3 regions of the Janthinobacterium sp. SUN211 genome follow, and region 1 is predicted to be linked to each of the others. Evidence: predicted binding sites of a transcription regulator. Region 1 holds the regulator's gene; each other region holds the start of a gene.
What was found. The regulator sigma-54, encoded in region 1, starts transcription at its own class of promoters, with help from an activator protein. The targets are predictions, from matches to a motif close to TGGCANGNAANCTGCTTT.
Positions count from the first base shown of each region.

Region 1 (5,799 bases):
GCTGGAAGAAATGACGAAGAAAGGCATGGGCATGACGGCCGTCGTCGATGCGGACAACCGCCCCGTGGGCGTGTTTACGGATGGCGATCTGCGCCGCATGTTCGAGCGCGTGCAGGATTTCACGCAAGTGGCGATCCGCGACGTTATGCATGCGCAGCCGCGCAGTATCGCGCCCGAACGCCTGGCCGTCGACGCCGTGGCCGTGATGGAGCAGTTCCGCATCAACCAGATGCTGGTCGTCGATGCCGACGGCAAGCTGGTGGGCGCGCTGCATATCCATGATCTGACGCAAGCGAAGGTGATCTGATGGACAGCGTAGCGGACAACCTGGCACGGGCGGCCAAGGTCAAACTGATGATCTTTGACGTCGATGGCGTGCTCACCGACGGCAGCCTGCATTTCGGCCCGGACGGCGAGATGATGAAAACGTTTAATGTGTATGATGGCCTGGGCATCAAGCTGCTGCAGGAATCGGGCGTGCAGACGGCCATCATCAGCGCGCGCCGCTCGGCCATCACGGCGCGCCGCGCGCAAGACCTGGGCATTACCCATGTGCACCAGGGCGGCCACGACAAGCTGACGCCGTTTCGCGAATTGCTGGCGCTGACGGGCTTGACGGAAGAGCAATGCGGCTATATCGGCGACGACGTCATCGACGCGCCCATCCTGAAACGCGTGGGCTTTGCCGTCAGCGTGCCGGGCGGGCGTCCGGAGGCGCAGGGTCTGGCGCACCATGTGACGCAGGCCGGCGGCGGCCGCGGCGCGGTGCGCGAGATCTGCGAATTCCTGCTGCGCGCCCAGGACAACTATGCGCGCGTCATGGCGCCGTTCCTGGAGTGAGGCGCGCCGCCTCGCCAGTGACCTTTGAAAGAGTGAAGCCCTATGCGTAAGCCAGGAGGCGCCCATCGCTGGCGCATGATTTTTACCGTGCTGGGCGCGGTTGTCGTCGCGCTGGGCAGCTTTTGGCTGCTCGAGGTGATGAACAAGAATGGCCAGGACATCACGGCCAGCAAGCATCTGGATGAACCTGACTATTTCATCACCAATTTCAGCCTGGTGCGCATGGATTTGACGGGTAAACCCAGCTATATCGTGTCGGGCACCAAGCTCACGCATTATCCGCTGGACGACTCGTCCGATATCGACCAGCCCTTCGTGCGCAAGCTCACGCCAGGCATGCCGCCGATGAACATGAATGCGGAACTGGCGCATATCGACCAGGATAATACCCGGCTGCAACTGCACCGCAAGGTCGTGATCGACCGCGTGGCCAGTCCGAAGGCGCAGAACCTGACGGTCAAGACGGAAGCGCTGACGGTGTTTCCGGACGAGGAAAGAATGGAAACGGATGTGCCTGTCGATATCCTGACGGGCGCCTCGCGCATCAATGGCGTCGGCATGAAGGCGAATAACGCCACCGGCGTGGTGGAAGTGCAGAATGCGCTGCGCATGGTCCTCCCGCCGAAACCGCGCCCGGCCGCGGCGGCAAAATGACAGAATGAAACAAGGAAACCATATTATGAAGAACATCTTGCTGTTGACCGTATTTTCGCTGGCCATCATGGGCGTGGCGCATGCCGAGAAGGCCGATTCCGAGAAGGAAGCCGTCATCACGGCACGCAGCGGCCACGTCGATGACATCAAGCAGGTGCGCACCCTGACGGGTGACGTCGTGCTGGTCAAGGGTACCCTGACCATGAAGGCGGGCCGGGCCCTGATCACGGAAGACCCGCAAGGCTACCAGTTCATCACCTTCTGGGCCGATCCCGGCAAGCTCGCGACCTTCCGCCAGAAGCGCGATGGCGCGGGCGACCTGTGGGTCGAAGGCGAAGCGGAGCGCGTGGAATACGACAACAAGACGGAAGTGGTGAAACTGTTTTCCAGAGCCAAGCTGACGCGCCTGGAAGGGGCGAAAGTCACCGATGTGGCCAACGGCGCCTTCATCTCGTATGACAGCCGCAAGGAAGAATTTGCGATGGAAAATTCCAACAGCGGCACCAGCACCGCCGATGGCGGCAGCGTGCGCATGGTGATCCAGCCGAAGACCAAGGCGCCGGCAGCGGAGAAAGCGCCGGCCACGCCCGCGCCAGGAAAGAAATAATGGAAAATACACGTTGCGGCAGCACCCTGATCGTTCGCGGGCTGCAAAAAACCTATGGCAAGCGGCAAGTCGTGCATGATGTCTCGCTGCAAGTCGAATGCGGCGAAGTGGTGGGCTTGCTGGGCCCGAACGGCGCCGGCAAGACCACCTCGTTCTACATGATCGTCGGCCTGGTGCCGTCCGATGGCGGCAGCATCGATATCAGCGGCGTGGATATCTCCAGCCTGCCGATCCACCGCCGCGCACAGATGGGCCTGTCCTACCTGCCGCAGGAAGCGTCCGTCTTCCGCAAGCTGACGGTGGAAGACAATATCCGCGCCGTGCTGGAAATCCAGACCGTCGAAGGCCGTCCGCTGACGAAGGCCGAGATCGAGGAACGGCTGGATAAATTGCTGGCCGACCTGCAGATTGAAAAGCTGCGCGAGAACCAGGCGCTGTCCCTGTCCGGTGGCGAACGCCGCCGCGTGGAAATCGCCCGCGCGCTGGCCACCGATCCCCGTTTCGTGCTGCTCGACGAGCCGTTCGCCGGCGTCGATCCGATCGCCGTGATCGAGATCCAGCGCATCGTGCGTTTCTTGAAGGAGCGCAATATCGGCGTGCTGATTACCGATCATAATGTGCGCGAGACGCTGGGTATTTGCGACCGTGCCTACATCATCAACCAGGGCTCGGTGCTGGCGTCGGGACGCCCCGACGACATCATCGCGAACGAGTCGGTACGCCGGGTCTATCTGGGCGAACACTTCCGCATGTAAGCCAATGAAACAATCATTGCAGCTGCGCACTTCGCAGCACCTGGCACTGACGCCGCAGTTGCAGCAATCGATACGCCTGTTGCAATTGTCTACCCTGGAATTGCACCAGGAATTAGAGCAATTGCTGACGGACAATCCTTTGCTCGAACGCCTCGATGATCCGCTCGACCGCTCGCTGCGCCTGCTGTCCGACGGGGCCTTGAGTTCCACGGCCGCGCCGGCCGAAGCGCCGCCCCAGCCGCCAGGCCAGGAGGCGCCCGCAGCGCCGGCCGAAGCGGAAGCGTTTGACGGCGAGGGGGGCGACAGCCCGGTCGCCGCGGATGGCGGCGACAGCGACTGGAGCGAGGCGAGCCGGGGCAAGGCGCCCGACGACGAAGATTCGCGTCCGCAATTGGAGGCCCATCACTGCACCCTGCGCGAACACTTGATGGAGCAGATGCGCGTGACGGTGCTCGAATTGCGCGACCGCGCACTGGTCGAACTGATCATCGACGCGCTGGACGACAATGGCTACCTGGAAGAGTCGCTCGACGACATCCTGGCGCGCCTGCCGGAAGAGCTGGAAATCGACGCCGACGAGATGCGCACGGCCTTGTCGCTGCTGCAAAGTTTCGATCCGCCGGGCGTGGGCGCGCGCAATGCGTCCGAATGCCTGGCCCTGCAAATCAAGCGCTTGCCGCACATCGCCATGGTGACGCGGCGTATGGCCCTCGTGATCGTGGAAAAGCACCTGGCCTGGTTTGCCCAGCGCGATTTCAACAAGCTGAAAAAAGCCCTCGATTGCGACGATGAAGACTTGCGCGAAGCGCAGACGGTGATTCGCCAGTGCAATCCGCATCCGGGCGCCGTGTTCGCCTCGGACGTCTCCGATTACGTGGTGCCCGACGTCGTCGTCAAGCGCGCGCGCAATGGCTGGCAAGTCACCCTGAACAACGACGTCATGCCGCGCCTGCGCGTCAACGCCATGTACGCCAACTTGCTCAAGCAAGGCAAGGGGGAGGGCGCCATGGGCGCACAGTTGCAGGAAGCCAAGTGGCTGATCAAGAATATGCGCCAGCGCTTCGACACGATCCTGCGTGTGGCGCAGGCGATAGTAGAAAGACAAAAGAACTTTTTCTCGCATGGGGCCGTTGCCATGCGCCCCCTTGTGCTCCGTGAAATAGCTGATACACTGGGTTTACACGAGAGTACTATCTCGCGGGTAACAACTCAAAAGTACATGCTGACCCCGCACGGCATGTTCGAGTTGAAATATTTCTTTGGTAGCCACGTCGCCACCGAAGCGGGGGGCGAAGCGTCATCGACGGCGATACGGGCATTGATCGTGCAACTGACAGGAGCAGAAGACCCTAAAAATCCTTTATCCGACAGTAAGATTGCGGACATGCTGGGGGAACAAGGCATGGTGATTGCGCGACGTACTGTTGCCAAATACCGGGAAGCATTAAAAATTCCGCCAGTGAGCCTGCGTAAGTGTTTGTAAGTTTTTTTCGGTTCCTCTGCGGGCCGGATAGGATGGACCGCACGAACCCGATCATCTTTAGGAGTGTGTATGAATCTCACCATCAGCGGACATCATCTCGAAGTGACACCAGCCATCCGTGAATACGTACAAACGAAGCTGGAGCGCGTGAAACGTCATTTCGATCAAGTCATCGATATCGCCGTGATTCTGACCGTGGATAACCTCAAAGAGAAAGAAAAACGTCAAAAGGCTGAAGTCAACCTGCGTTTGAGCGGCAAGACTGTCTATGTGGAAAGCTTGGCGCACGACCTGTACGCCGCGATCGATACCCTGATCGACAAGCTCGATAGGCAAGTGATGAAATACAAAACCAAAGTGCAAGGGCACGGTAAAGAGGCGATCAAGCATCTGCCAGACAACTCCGAGGAAGAAGCCGTCGTCGCCGTCTAAGGCCACCCGCTTCCAGCAGTTGTGATCAACTAAGGGCGCACATTGCGCCCTTTTTTGCGCCCAGCGGAACGCAATGTTCCCCGCGCAGGCATTAGAATATTCGCACTTCCACTTCTTTCCTGCCTGCCATGAGCGACTTCGTCCAGACTTCCATCCGCAACCGCACCGGGCACATCGTGCTCGACCGTCCGAAAGCCTTGAATTCCCTGTCGCTGGAGATGGTGCGCGCCCTGAGCGCGGCCCTGCTGGCCTGGCGCGACGATCCGCAGGTGGACGCCGTCGTGATCCGCTCCAGCAGCGACAAAGCCCTGTGCGCCGGTGGCGACATCCGTTTCTTTTACGATGCGGGTCTGGCCACGCCGCAAGGCGGCAGCGCCCTGCTGGAAGATTTCTTTACGGAAGAATATGCTTTAAATCATTTAATTCATTTCTACCCGAAACCGTATATCGCCGTGATGGATGGCGTGGTGATGGGCGGCGGCATGGGTGTGGCGCAAGCCGGGCCAGGCAACCGCTTGCGCATCGTGACGGGCCGCACGCGCATGGCCATGCCGGAAGTCAATATCGGCCTGTTCCCGGACGTGGGCGGCAGCTATTTCCTGTCCCGCCTGGCCGGCCAGCTGGGCCTGTACCTGGGTTTGACGGGCTTGACGATCAACGCGGCCGACGCCCTGTATACGGGCCTGGCCGATGTCTACCTGCCCGAAGCGCAGATGGGGGCGCTGCTGGACCTGTTTGAATCGACGCCGGGCGAGGCTTTGCCTGTGGCCATCAAGGCGCTGGCGGCACCATTCCAGGCCGAGGCAGGCGTTTCTCCCCTGGCCACGGCGCGCGCAGCGCTGGACCGCCATTTCAGTGCGGGTTCGGCGGCGGCCATCATGGCCTCGCTGGCGCAGGACGACAGCGCGTTCGCCGCCAAGGCGCTGGCGGCCATGCGCCTGCGTTCGCCCTTGATGATGTCGGTGACCCTGGAATTGCTGCAGCGGGGCGCCCACCTGGGCGTGGCCGATTGCCTGCGCCTGGAGCGC
Region 1 is NZ_JAPWIC010000003.1:587,227-593,025, forward strand. Features, by position in the region: gene O3301_RS13895 (SIS domain-containing protein) at 1-307, shown strand, start outside; gene O3301_RS13900 (HAD family hydrolase) at 307-840, shown strand; gene lptC (LPS export ABC transporter periplasmic protein LptC) at 883-1,494, shown strand; gene lptA (lipopolysaccharide transport periplasmic protein LptA) at 1,520-2,101, shown strand; gene lptB (LPS export ABC transporter ATP-binding protein) at 2,101-2,856, shown strand; gene O3301_RS13920 (RNA polymerase factor sigma-54) at 2,861-4,339, shown strand; gene hpf (ribosome hibernation-promoting factor, HPF/YfiA family) at 4,409-4,771, shown strand; gene O3301_RS13930 (enoyl-CoA hydratase/isomerase family protein) at 4,900-5,799, shown strand, end outside.

Region 2 (5,799 bases), 240 kb from region 1:
CGCTGACCCCTTCCGAAAAGGTCATGCGCCGCTAAAGATAATCCCGGCAGGCCGCGCCTGCCGGGATATCTTGGGGCATATGTTAAAGTTGCTTTTTGCGCTGTCCCAGTCTTTTGAACTACCGGTGCGCCCGCCTCATGCTGACGGGGGCGCTCCCGCCTCACCGTGCCTACCATGTCTGAAATCTCAACCAAACCTTATATGCTGCGCGCCATCTACGAGTGGTGCACCGACAGCGGCTACACGCCTTATCTCGCGGTCAAAGTCGATTCGCGCACCACGGTACCGATGGAATACGTGAAAAAGGGCGAAATCGTGCTCAACATCAGCTTCGGCGCCACCAGCGGCCTGAAGATGGACAACGACGCCATCCGCTTCCACGCCCGCTTTGGCGGCGTCTCGCGCGAAATCTACGTGCCGGTCGACAACGTGATGGCCATCTACGCCAACGAAAACGGCCAGGGCATGGCCTTCGAGCCCGTGCTGGGCAACGATGATCCGGACGCGCAACCGACGGACAGCCCGGCCTCCGCCGACGTCCCGCCGCCCGTGCTCGCCCCCGCCGCCAGCGGTCCCACCCTGTCGTCCGTGCCGACCAGCTCCCCCGAACAACGCGACAGCGCCACGCCCGGCGACGACGAGCCACCAAAAAAAGGCGGCCGTCCGACCCTGACACGCATTAAATAGCGTATAATTCGCAACGCGCAGTTTTTGCCGACTTAGCTCATTTGGTAGAGCAGTTGATTTGTAATCATCAGGTGGCCAGTTCGAAACCGGCAGTCGGCACCAGAATTCGGCAGTAAATCAAAGGGTTACCCGCTTCGGCTGGTAGCCCTTTTTTCTTTTCCCACGCCTGCGGAAGCCATCCGGAACACTGGCACGCATCGTCATCCAGGCTGACGCATTGCTGCACCGCGCCATGACGTCCGGCACATTTAGGCGCAAGATGAGCACGTGCTTGCGCAAAGCAGGCTCCCGATGTCTGGCTTGCCTACCTGGGGAAATATCATGTCCGCACATACTTACAAGCTGATCGAACTGGTCGGCACGTCGACCGAGAGCAGCGATCAGGCGATACGCGATGCCATTGCCAAGGCAGCGCTGACGGTCAAGCACATGGACTGGTATGATGTGACCGATTCGCGCGGCCATATCGTCGATGGCAAGGTGGCGCACTTCCAGGTCACGCTCAAGGTCGGCTTCCGGCTCGAATAAGGGGATCGAGTAAAGGGATCGAGTAAAGCGAGCGGTGCGCTCAGCGCCGCCCGGCCGCTACCCGGCTCTCCAGCCACTCACGGCCGCCGGCCTCCAGCGCGGTCTCGATGACCTTGTCCGGCAAGCTGTAGACGGTCGCCCAGCTGGCGCGGCCATCCTGCGTGTTGGCTGGAAAACTGTGCGTTTCGATCGGCCAGTGATATTTGCGTTTCAAGGCCTTGACGATGGCGGCCAGCGAGACGCGGCCTTGCAGGGGTTCGGCGCCGGACTGGTCGCGGTTCGACAGCAGCACGGCCAGGACCTGGCCGCGGCCCGTGCGCGCGCCGGGGAAGGTGGGGGTTTTGTTTGCCATGGCCTATTTTACCGGGCAATGATCGGACGAGAGGCGATGTGCCGCACCTTTGATACGGCGCAAGCGCCGCAGCGGCGTTGCGTCCACGATGGGCATTTCGCCAGGCGTGCCGGCGCCCCTCCGGCAGCCTGGGCCTATCATCATGGGGCACAGGAGCCTATCATGCACAGCCTGAACATCCACGCCATGCAATGGCAACCCGTCGCCGATATTTCCGCCGTCAATCCGCTGCTGCCCGACGATCTCGCCTGCTTTCGCGAGCTGCGCGACGTGCTGCAACGCTACGGCGCGCTCGACCGCTTCGGCATTTCCCTGATCCACCGCCATTTCGACATCGCCGACGACGAAGAGCTGATGGAATACACGGATGCGGAAGCACGCATCTTGACGGTCAAACCTGTCAAGAAAAGCGACATCGACTGGAATCACACGACGATTACCAACTGGAAATTGACGGAAGGCGAGGAAGTGGCGCGCATCGGTTGCGGCTGCGCACGCAATTCGGGCGGCCACCTGGGCTATCACCGGGGCACCTGAGGCTGGCCGACGGCGCCCGCCAAGCGGCGTCGGCCTTTCTTACACTTCACTTCATCCAGCTCAGTCCGCTTTGTGCAAGCACTTGATTTCTTGTGATATTTTTGTGTGGCACGCAAGCTGCTTATCCCTGTCTACGAGATGAATCCAGGCAAGTCATTCTGGATTCTTTGTCCCCCGGATTTTCCGAGACTGACCACGACAAGAGGCTGCGATGAACGTTGATCACACACGAAGCAAGACCCTGGGCTGGCTGGGCGCACTGGCGGCGGCGAGCCTGCTGGCCAGCGGCCAGGCACAGGCCGGCGCGTACGGCCTGGCCGTCAATGAGTTGAACAATTTCCGCATCACCACCAGCGCCGGCGCGCTGTCGCTGGCCGGCGCCAACCGCAATGCCAGCGACAGCGCTTTTTTCGAAGGCGGCGTGGCCGTCAATCCGCGCGCCGTCAATACGGGCCCGGCCGCCAACGCCGACGTGCCGCAAGTGTGCTCGGGCGGCGGCTGCAGCGGCTTGCCGCAAAACCACTACGCCCCCAGCCCCAGTTCCACCCTGGAATTTGCCCGCGGCGATGCGCATGCCTTCGGCAACATGCTCAATGGCGGCGCCAGCGTGAGCGCCGTGGCGGAAGCACAGCGCAACACGATCGGCGCCGCCACGGCCACGGCCGGCGACACGCTGACCGGCTCCGTCAACCTGACCCTGTCGAGCGCCGGCTTCATCACCTTCAGCTTCATGGGACGGCGCGACCTGCGCACCAGCGTGACGACCATGGGCGACAAGTCGAACGTGTCGATCATGGATATCTTCAATATCTCGTGCAACAGTTCCAGCCCCGCCGGCTGCCTGTCGCACGCGAACGCCGATGGCGTGATCTTCCAGTTCGCGCCCGATGGCGATGCCAATAATGGCAGCGACATCAATGGCAACCATGGCGCCGGCAGCCTCGACCCGTTCAGCCTGAACATGACGGCCGGCACCAACGACCCCGCCACGGGGCGCGCCTTCACGAATGGCTTCGCGATGTTTTCCCTGACCTCGAATTTCGCCCTGCCGGCCGGCAGTTACACCCTGAATTTTTCCAAGTCCACGCGCACCGATATCGTCGTCATCGATCCGCCGCTTGCGGTACCGGAGCCGGGCACGCTGTTCCTGCTGGGCATGGGATTGGCGGCCCTGGCTTTTACGCGCCGCCGCCAGCCGCAATCATCCACAGCATGAAAAACACGCGGCGCCCGCCAAGGCGCCGCGTTTTCTGTGCCGCTCAAGACGTGTTAACCGAGCCGCGCCAGCGCCTGGCGCGCCAGCTGCAATTGCTGCAGATAATAGCGGTGCAGCATGGCCGGATCGCTCAAGTCGCGCCCCAGTACCAGGCGCAGCTCGCTGGCGGGGCAGTCGCCGGCCTGGGTTTCTACTGGGGTTTGCACCTGCGTCCCCAACTGACGCGCCAGCTGGCGCGCCGCCTGCTCCTGCGCGGGCCGGTACTCGACGCGCGTGCGCGCCACCTGGAAGCCGGTTTCATTGGCCAGGCGCACCACTTGCACGGGAGCGCCGGCCAGGCTGCGCGCCAAGGCGGCGGCCAGGCCAGGCACGCCGTTGCCATTCACAATTTCCAGGCGCGGGCGGGACGCGGCAGGAGCCGGCATGGACCGCCCGGCCGTGACAGCGGGCATGCTGCGCGCGGCGGCCGGCACGCGCAGCAAGCGGGCCATGCCGTCGCCTTGCGTGATCTCGATGCGGGCCATGGCGGGCGCATCCGGCAGCGGCGCGGCCGCGGGCACGCCCGGCGGCGGCGCCGCGTTGCGCAAGACGGCCATGTCGCTCCGTAAATCGTGTTCCTGCAGGCTCTGCGCCTGGCGCCGCATGACGGCCGCGCGCGCGTGCTGTCCCAGCCGTTCGAGCACTTGCGCCAGGTGCTGCCAGGCCAGCGCATTGAGCGGATCGAGCAGACACGCCTGCTCCAGCGCAGTCAACGCTTGCGCATCGCGCCCGCGCAAATAGTAGGCGCGACCGAGATTGCTGAACAGATACGCCTGTTGCGGCTGCGGCGCACCTGCTTCCTGCGTCAGGGCCAGCCACTGGGCGATCGCCGCATCGTGCTCGCCCCGCTGCGCGTGCAGCACGGCCAGGCCGTTGCGCGCATTCACATGGCGCGGCGCGGCGCGCAAGGCTTGCGCATAGGCCGCTTGCGCGGCCGGCAGGTCGCCCCGCTCGAAATGCTGGCGCCCCGCCGCATAGGCGGCATCGGCATCCGGCCACTGCGGCAACGGCGCGTGGGCCGGCGGCGTGGTACAGGCGGCCAAGCCCAGGCAGGCGCAGGCGGTGGCCAGGCGGGAAATCGTCAAGCGCATGGTAGCTCCTTTCAGCGGTTGGCCATGGCCGGCACGAGCACGCGATAGACTTCGATCACGGCCGGCCCCATGAGTACCAGCATGAGGGTGGGAAAGACGCAAAAGATCAGCGGGAACAGCAGTTTCAAGGCGATCTTCGCGGCAGCCTCCTCGGCCAGCAGGCTGCGCTTGCCACGCAGATTTTCCGAGTGCACGCGCAGCGAGTCGCCCATGCTGGTGCCGAAGCGTTCCGACTGGATCAGCATGGCGACGAGGGTGTCGACATCTTCCACGCCGCTGCGCAAGGCCAGGTTGCGCAGCGCCTTTTCCTTGGAAAAGCCGGCGCGCATTTCCATCAGCACCAGTTGCAATTCCTGCGCCAGCACCACGCTTTTGATGTGGATTTCGCCCGACACCTTCACTAGCGCGCGCTCCAGGCTCAGGCCCGCTTCCACGCACACGGTCAGCAAGTCGAGCGCGTCGGGGATGTTTTCAAAGATGTCGCGCTGGCGCCGCTTGGCCGTGCTGGCCAGCACCAGGTTGGGCAGGTAATAGCCGACGGTGGCGCTGACGCACAGCAGCAGCAATAGCACGCTGCGCAGCTGCGCCGCCATGGCGCTGGCCGCATACAGCCCCAGTACGGTGGGAAACAGCAGGGCCAGCACGGTCTTTGCCGCAAAGTACAGGGCCGGCGCGCTGGCCTGGCGCCAGCCCGCGTTCATGAAGCGCGTGCGCAGCGGCGAGCGCTCCCAGCCCTCTTCCGGCAGCGACAGCTTGCTGAACGGCTGCGCCACGCGCGCCACGCGCTCCACCCAGCCAGTATCGGCCACCGCCTCGCTGGCCGCCGGCGCCATGGCACCGAACAGGCGCTGGCGCAAGGCGCCGGGAAAGAAGATCAGCCACGCCAGCAGGGCCAGCGCCACCACCACGGCGAAGACGATCAACAGGAACAGCAGTTGCGGGCCAGTCATGGCATTTCCTCCGATTGATCGACTGACAAAACGTTCAGGGCTAGGCGTGTCGCCGAAGGCAGTACGACAGTACGACAAGGCGATGCAACAACGCCATGGACTTTTTTTCAGGCGATCTCTTAGATGCGGATGCGGATGACGTTGCGCATCCACACGACGCCCAGCGCCACCATGCCGGCCGCGTACCACAGCAGCTTGATGCCGCTGGGATCCGTCCACAGCAGGCTGATGTATTGCGGGTTGACCAGCGCCATCACGCCGATCATCACCACCGGCATCAGCCCCAGCACCCAGGCCGACATGCGCCCCTCGGCCGACAGCACGCGCACCTGCCCCAGCAGCTTCAGACGGGCGCGGATGATGCGCGCGATGCTGACCAGCACTTCGGCCAGATTGCCG
Region 2 is NZ_JAPWIC010000003.1:345,603-351,401, reverse strand. Features, by position in the region: gene O3301_RS12840 (glutathione S-transferase N-terminal domain-containing protein) at 1-35, shown strand, start outside; gene O3301_RS12835 (ClpXP protease specificity-enhancing factor) at 175-687, shown strand; tRNA gene O3301_RS12830 (tRNA-Thr) at 714-789, shown strand; gene O3301_RS12825 (dodecin) at 1,009-1,215, shown strand; gene O3301_RS12820 (hypothetical protein) at 1,256-1,567, opposite strand; gene O3301_RS12815 (hypothetical protein) at 1,730-2,104, shown strand; gene O3301_RS12810 (PEP-CTERM sorting domain-containing protein) at 2,316-3,320, shown strand; gene O3301_RS12805 (LytR C-terminal domain-containing protein) at 3,374-4,450, opposite strand; gene O3301_RS12800 (type II secretion system F family protein) at 4,462-5,400, opposite strand; gene O3301_RS12795 (type II secretion system F family protein) at 5,520-5,799, opposite strand, start outside.
Region 2: O3301_RS12810 (PEP-CTERM sorting domain-containing protein) is a predicted target of sigma-54. The motif match lies at 2,211-2,228, and genes of this name have one in related genera.

Region 3 (5,799 bases), on a different contig from region 1:
ATGCTGGCGGGAATGCCATCGCTGATCAGCTTGACGCCGCGCACGCCGAAGGCCGAGCGGGCGCCGAAGCCGCGCGACGAGATTTGCAAGTCTTGCGCGTAGTTCTGGCGGTTTTGCACGACCAGGCCCGGCACGGCGGCCAGCGCTTCCGACGCGTTGACGCGGATTTGGCCATCCTGGATGCGGGCGCTGTCGACCACGTCGATGGACGCCGGCACTTCCTGGCTGGGGTGGGCGATGCGGCTGCCGCTGACGACCACCGTATCCATGAGTTGCCCGTTGGCCGGGTCAGCTGCCTCGGCGGCAAAGACATGGGGGGCGAGGGTGGCGCTGCCGGCGACAAACAGGCTGGCGATGGTGTTCAGGCGGAAACGATGCTGCATGCGGATTCTCCAATGTGAATAAAAGCCTGCTTGATCGCGTGCGCGGTACAGGTCTGCGTAGGTGTATCAAGCAATATGCCTGCCATGTCTCCATTGGTGGGCTGAAATTATACGCGTGTCAGTGGCACGGCGTTTGCATACGGTAATTGTCAGAGGCGCCGATGCGGCGCGCTTTTCCCTCGTTTTGCCATTGAAAAGGTGATTATGCCCAACTTCTTCTCGCGCTTGCGCCAGGTGTGCTGGCTGCTGCCGGCGCTCGCCAGCACCGCTGTCCAGGCCGCTCCATTTGCCTATGTTCCCAACGAAAAGTCGGGCACCTTGAGCGTGATCGACACGGCGACCGACCAGGTGGTGCGCCAGATCGCCGCAGGCAAGCGTCCGCGCGGCATCGCCGCCGACCCCACTGGGCGGCAATTGTTTGTCACGGACGCCGCCAGCAGCGCTTTGCTGCTGATCGACAACGCTGGCGGCGCGCCCGTGCGCACGGTGGCGCTGGGCAAGTCGCCCGAAGGCGTCAGTGCCTCGCAAGACGGTAGTCACGTGGCCGTTGCCGTCGAGGAAAACAATAGCGTGGCCTTGCTCGATGGCCAGACAGGTACCTTGCTCGCCGATATCAAGGTGCAGGGACGCAATCCGGAACACGCCGTCTTCAGCCCGGATGGGCGCTGGCTGCTGGTCAGCGCGGAAGAGGCGGAGCAAGTCGATGTCATTGATGTGGCGCAACGCCGCCAGGTCGCTTCCATCGCCGTGGGGCTGCGTCCGCGCGGCATCGGTTTCAGCCCGGACTCGGGCCGCGCCTACGTGGCGTGCGAACTGGTCAATGCCGTCTACGTGATCGACATGGCCGCGCGCAAGGCGATTGCCACCATTCCAGCGGGCAAGAATGCCAATGGCATCGCCGTCCATCCCGGCGGCAAGCAAGTGTATGTCTCGAACGGCATCGACGGTACGGTGATGGTGATCGACACGGCCAGCAATCAGGTCACGGCCACGATTGGCGTCGGCAAGCGCCCGTGGAACATGGCCATCACGCCGGACGGCGCCAAGCTGTACGTGGCCAATGGCCGCTCGAACAGCGTATCCGTCATCGACACGGCCAGCGCGCGCAAGGTGGCCGATATTGCCGTGGGTGAATTGCCATGGGGCGTGGTGATTCGTTGATTCCTTCATGGCACAGGCGCAGGTGTTCCAGTCTGGTACACCTGTTCCATTGTGCAGCGGCGGCGTGGCGGCACAGCAGGGCTGGCCCGGATTGGAACAGGATGCTGCCACCTTGTTCAAAACGCAAACAGAGCCACGCCCCCACCCAAGTCCGGGGCATGCGCTGAAAAGCGGGCCGGGATTGACGCCACGCCCTTGTAACGAGGGTAAAACCGGCTAAGTTTGTAGTGGGACGGCGAGCTGGCACGGCATTTGCGGAAGACTCCGTGTACTCACCCCATCTGTACCAGGACGTTTGATTTTAATTAAGTATTTCCATTCTAATTAACCCGATAGAGGACGACATGAATCTCGCAGACATCAGCAAACTGGGCGTAGCCAATCCCTTCAAACAACGCTATGACAATTACATCGGCGGCAAATTCGTTGCACCAGTAAAAGGTGAATACTTTCCTAACATCACGCCGATCACGGGCTTGCCGTTTTGCGAAATCGCCCGTTCCACGACGGAAGACGTCGAGCTGGCGCTGGACGCCGCGCACGCCGCCAAGGATGCCTGGGGCAAGACTTCGCCTGCCGAGCGCGCCAATATCCTGAACCGCATCGCCGACCGCATCGAACAGAACCTGAGCCTGATCGCCACGGCGGAAACCATCGACAACGGCAAGCCGATCCGCGAAACGATGAATGCCGACATTCCGCTGGCCATCGACCATTTCCGTTACTTCGCCGGCTGCATCCGCGCCCAGGAAGGTTCCGTCGCGCAAATCGATGCGGAAACCTATGCCTACCATTACCATGAGCCGCTGGGCGTCGTGGGCCAGATCATCCCGTGGAATTTCCCGATCCTGATGGCCGTGTGGAAACTGGCGCCAGCCCTGGCGGCAGGCAATTGCGTTGTCTTGAAACCGGCCGAGCAAACCCCGGCTTCCATCATGGTGTTGATCGAGCTGATCGGCGACCTGCTGCCGCCGGGCGTGCTGAACATCATCAACGGTTTCGGCCTGGAAGCGGGCAAGCCGCTGGCGTCGAGCAAGCGCATCGCCAAGATCGCCTTTACGGGCGAAACGGGCACGGGCCGTCTGATCATGGGCTATGCGGCGCAAAACCTGATTCCCGTCACGCTGGAACTGGGCGGCAAGTCGCCGAACATCTTCTTTGAAGACGTGATGGATGCGGATGATGATTATTTCGACAAGTGCCTGGAAGGTTTTGCGATGTTTGCGCTGAATCAAGGCGAAGTGTGCACCTGCCCGTCGCGCGTACTGATCCAGGAGTCGATCTACGAAAAATTCATCGAACGGGCCTTGAAGCGCGTGGCCGCCATCAAGCAGGGCAATCCGCTCGACTCCGCCACCATGATCGGCGCCCAGGCGTCGCAGGAGCAGCTGGAGAAAATCCTGTCCTACCTCGACATCGGCCGCCAGGAAGGCGCGGAAGTGCTGGCCGGCGGCGAGCGCAACACGCAGGCGGGCGACCTGGAAGGCGGCTATTACGTGCGTCCGACCGTGTTCAAGGGCAATAACAAGATGCGCATCTTCCAGGAAGAGATCTTCGGACCGGTCGTGTCCGTGACCACCTTCAAGGATGAGGCCGACGCGCTGGCGATTGCCAACGATACCTTGTACGGCCTGGGCGCCGGCCTGTGGACGCGCGACGGTTCCCGTGCCTTCCGCATGGGACGTGCCATCCAGGCGGGCCGCGTGTGGACCAATTGCTACCACCTGTATCCGGCCCATGCCGCGTTCGGCGGCTACAAGCAATCGGGTATCGGCCGCGAAAACCACAAGATGATGCTCGACCATTACCAGCAAACGAAGAACTTGCTGGTGAGCTATAGCCCGAAAGCGCTGGGCTTCTTCTAAACCGGCAACAGGCGCCGCGCTTGCTGTCCGGGCGCGGCGCGCAGAAAGGGATGCCATGAGTGCAGCAATTGCCCGGGTGGTCGCCACCGATGCGGCGCTGGAAATGATGGACAAGTTGCGCCAGCGTCACGGCCCGCTGATGTTTTTCCAGTCGGGCGGCTGCTGCGACGGCAGTGCGCCCATGTGCTACGCGCTGGGCGAGTTCGATGTCAGCGACACCGACATTTATCTCGGCAATTTGAATGGCACACCGTTCTACATGGGACTCGAGCAATTCGAGTACTGGGAGCATACCCAGTTGATTATTGATGTGGTCGATGGCAATGGCGGCATGTTTTCACTCGACAACGGCACGGGCAAGCGCTTTTTGACGCGCTCGCGCCTGTTCACCGATGAAGAGTGCGCGCTGTTGCATGCCCAGCCGCATGAGCACCGCAAGACTTGATACACACATACTAATAAAACAGAGGGAGATGATTGTGCAGAAAAAAATCATGGGGATACTCATCGGTTTGGGTTTGGCATCGCTGGCCCAGGCGGCCGACGTGGGCAATGTCACCAATGCCATGCTCGACAGCACGGCAAAGAATCCGGCCAGCGTCCTGTCCTTTGGCATGGGTACGCAAGGCCAGCGCTATTCGCCATTGACGCAGATCAATGACAAGACCGTGGCCAAGCTGGTGCCGGCGTGGTCGTTTTCGTTCGGCGGCGAAAAACAGCGGGGCCAGGAATCGCAGCCGCTGATTCACAACGGCAAGATGTTCGTCACGGCATCTTATTCGCGCATCTTTGCCGTCGACTTGAAAACGGGCGCCAAGCTGTGGAAATATGAGCATCGCTTGCCGGACGGCATCATGCCGTGCTGCGACGTGGTCAACCGCGGCGCGGCCCTGTATGGCAATCTGGTGATCTTCGGTACCCTGGACGCCTACCTGGTGGCGCTGGACCAGAATACGGGCAAGATCGTCTGGAAGGAAAAAGTGGACGATTACGCGGCCGGCTACTCGATGACGGCCGCGCCGCTGATCGCCGAAGGCTTGCTGCTGACGGGCGTGTCGGGCGGGGAATTTGGCATCGTCGGCCGGGTCGAAGCGCGCAATCCGATGACGGGCGACCTCGTGTGGAGCCGTCCGACGGTGGAAGGCCATATGGGCCACCGCTACGACAAGGATGGCAAGGCCATCGACAACGGCCTGTCCGGCACGGCGAACAAGACGTGGCCGGGCGACCTGTGGAAAACGGGCGGCGCCTCGACCTGGATGGGCGGCACCTACGATCCGCAAACCAAGCTCGCCTATTTCGGCACGGGCAACCCGGCGCCGTGGAACAGCCATTTGCGTCCCGGCGACAACCTGTACTCGTCATCCACCGTGGCGCTGGACGTGAAAACGGGGCAGATCAAGTGGGCGTATCAGAATACGCCGAACGATGCCTGGGATTTCGACGGCGCCAACGAGTTCGTCACCTTCGACATGGATGGCAAGCGCTACGGCGGCAAGGCCGACCGCAACGGTTTCTTCTATGTGATCGACGCCAACACGGGCAAGCTGCAGAACGCCTTTCCATTCGTGAAGAAAATCACCTGGGCCAGCAGCATCGACCTGAAGACGGGCCGGCCGAATTTCATTGCCGCCGGCCGCCCTGGCGACCCGACCAAGGGAGAGGAAGGCAAGAAGGGCACGACCGTGTTTGCCGCGCCCGCTTTCCTTGGCGCCAAAAACCAGATGCCGATGGCGTACTCGCCGCAAACCAAGCTGTTCTACGTTCCCGCGAATGAATGGGGCATGGATATCTGGAACGAGCCGATCAGCTACAAGAAGGGCGGCGCCTTCCTCGGCGCGGGTTTCACCATCAAGCCCCTGTTTGACGACTACATCGGCGCCATGCGCGCCGTCGATCCGAAGACGGGCAAGATCGTCTGGGAAATCAAGAACAACGCGCCGCTGTGGGGTGGCGTGATGAGTACGGCCGGCAACCTGGTGTTCTACGGCACGCCGGAAGGCTTCCTGAAAGCCGTCGACGCGAAGACGGGCAAGGAATTGTGGAAATTCCAGACGGGCTCTGGCGTCGTGGCGCCGCCCGTCACCTGGCAGGATGGCGACACGCAATATGTGGCCGTCGTTTCCGGCTGGGGTGGCGCCGTGCCGCTGTGGGGCGGCGAGGTGGCGAAGAAGGTCAACTTCCTGGAACAGGGCGGTTCCGTGTGGGTCTTCAAGCTGGCATCGAAGTAACGGGGTGAAGCATCCGGGCCACTCGGATGGGTGTCTCCCTGTCCGCCGGGTGTTTTCTTTTTGCTGACGGCCCAGGCCGTCAGTTTTTTGTTTACCTGGATGCCCGCTATGCCTGCTTGCGGTCAAAAAATGAACACCGGCAGTGGCGATTGATCCGCC
Region 3 is NZ_JAPWIC010000013.1:9,459-15,257, forward strand. Features, by position in the region: gene O3301_RS28360 (TonB-dependent receptor) at 1-383, opposite strand, end outside; gene O3301_RS28365 (beta-propeller fold lactonase family protein) at 588-1,544, shown strand; gene adh (aldehyde dehydrogenase) at 1,889-3,409, shown strand; gene O3301_RS28375 (DUF779 domain-containing protein) at 3,465-3,854, shown strand; gene O3301_RS28380 (PQQ-dependent methanol/ethanol family dehydrogenase) at 3,904-5,640, shown strand.
Region 3: adh (aldehyde dehydrogenase) is a predicted target of sigma-54. The motif match lies at 1,786-1,803, and genes of this name have one in related genera.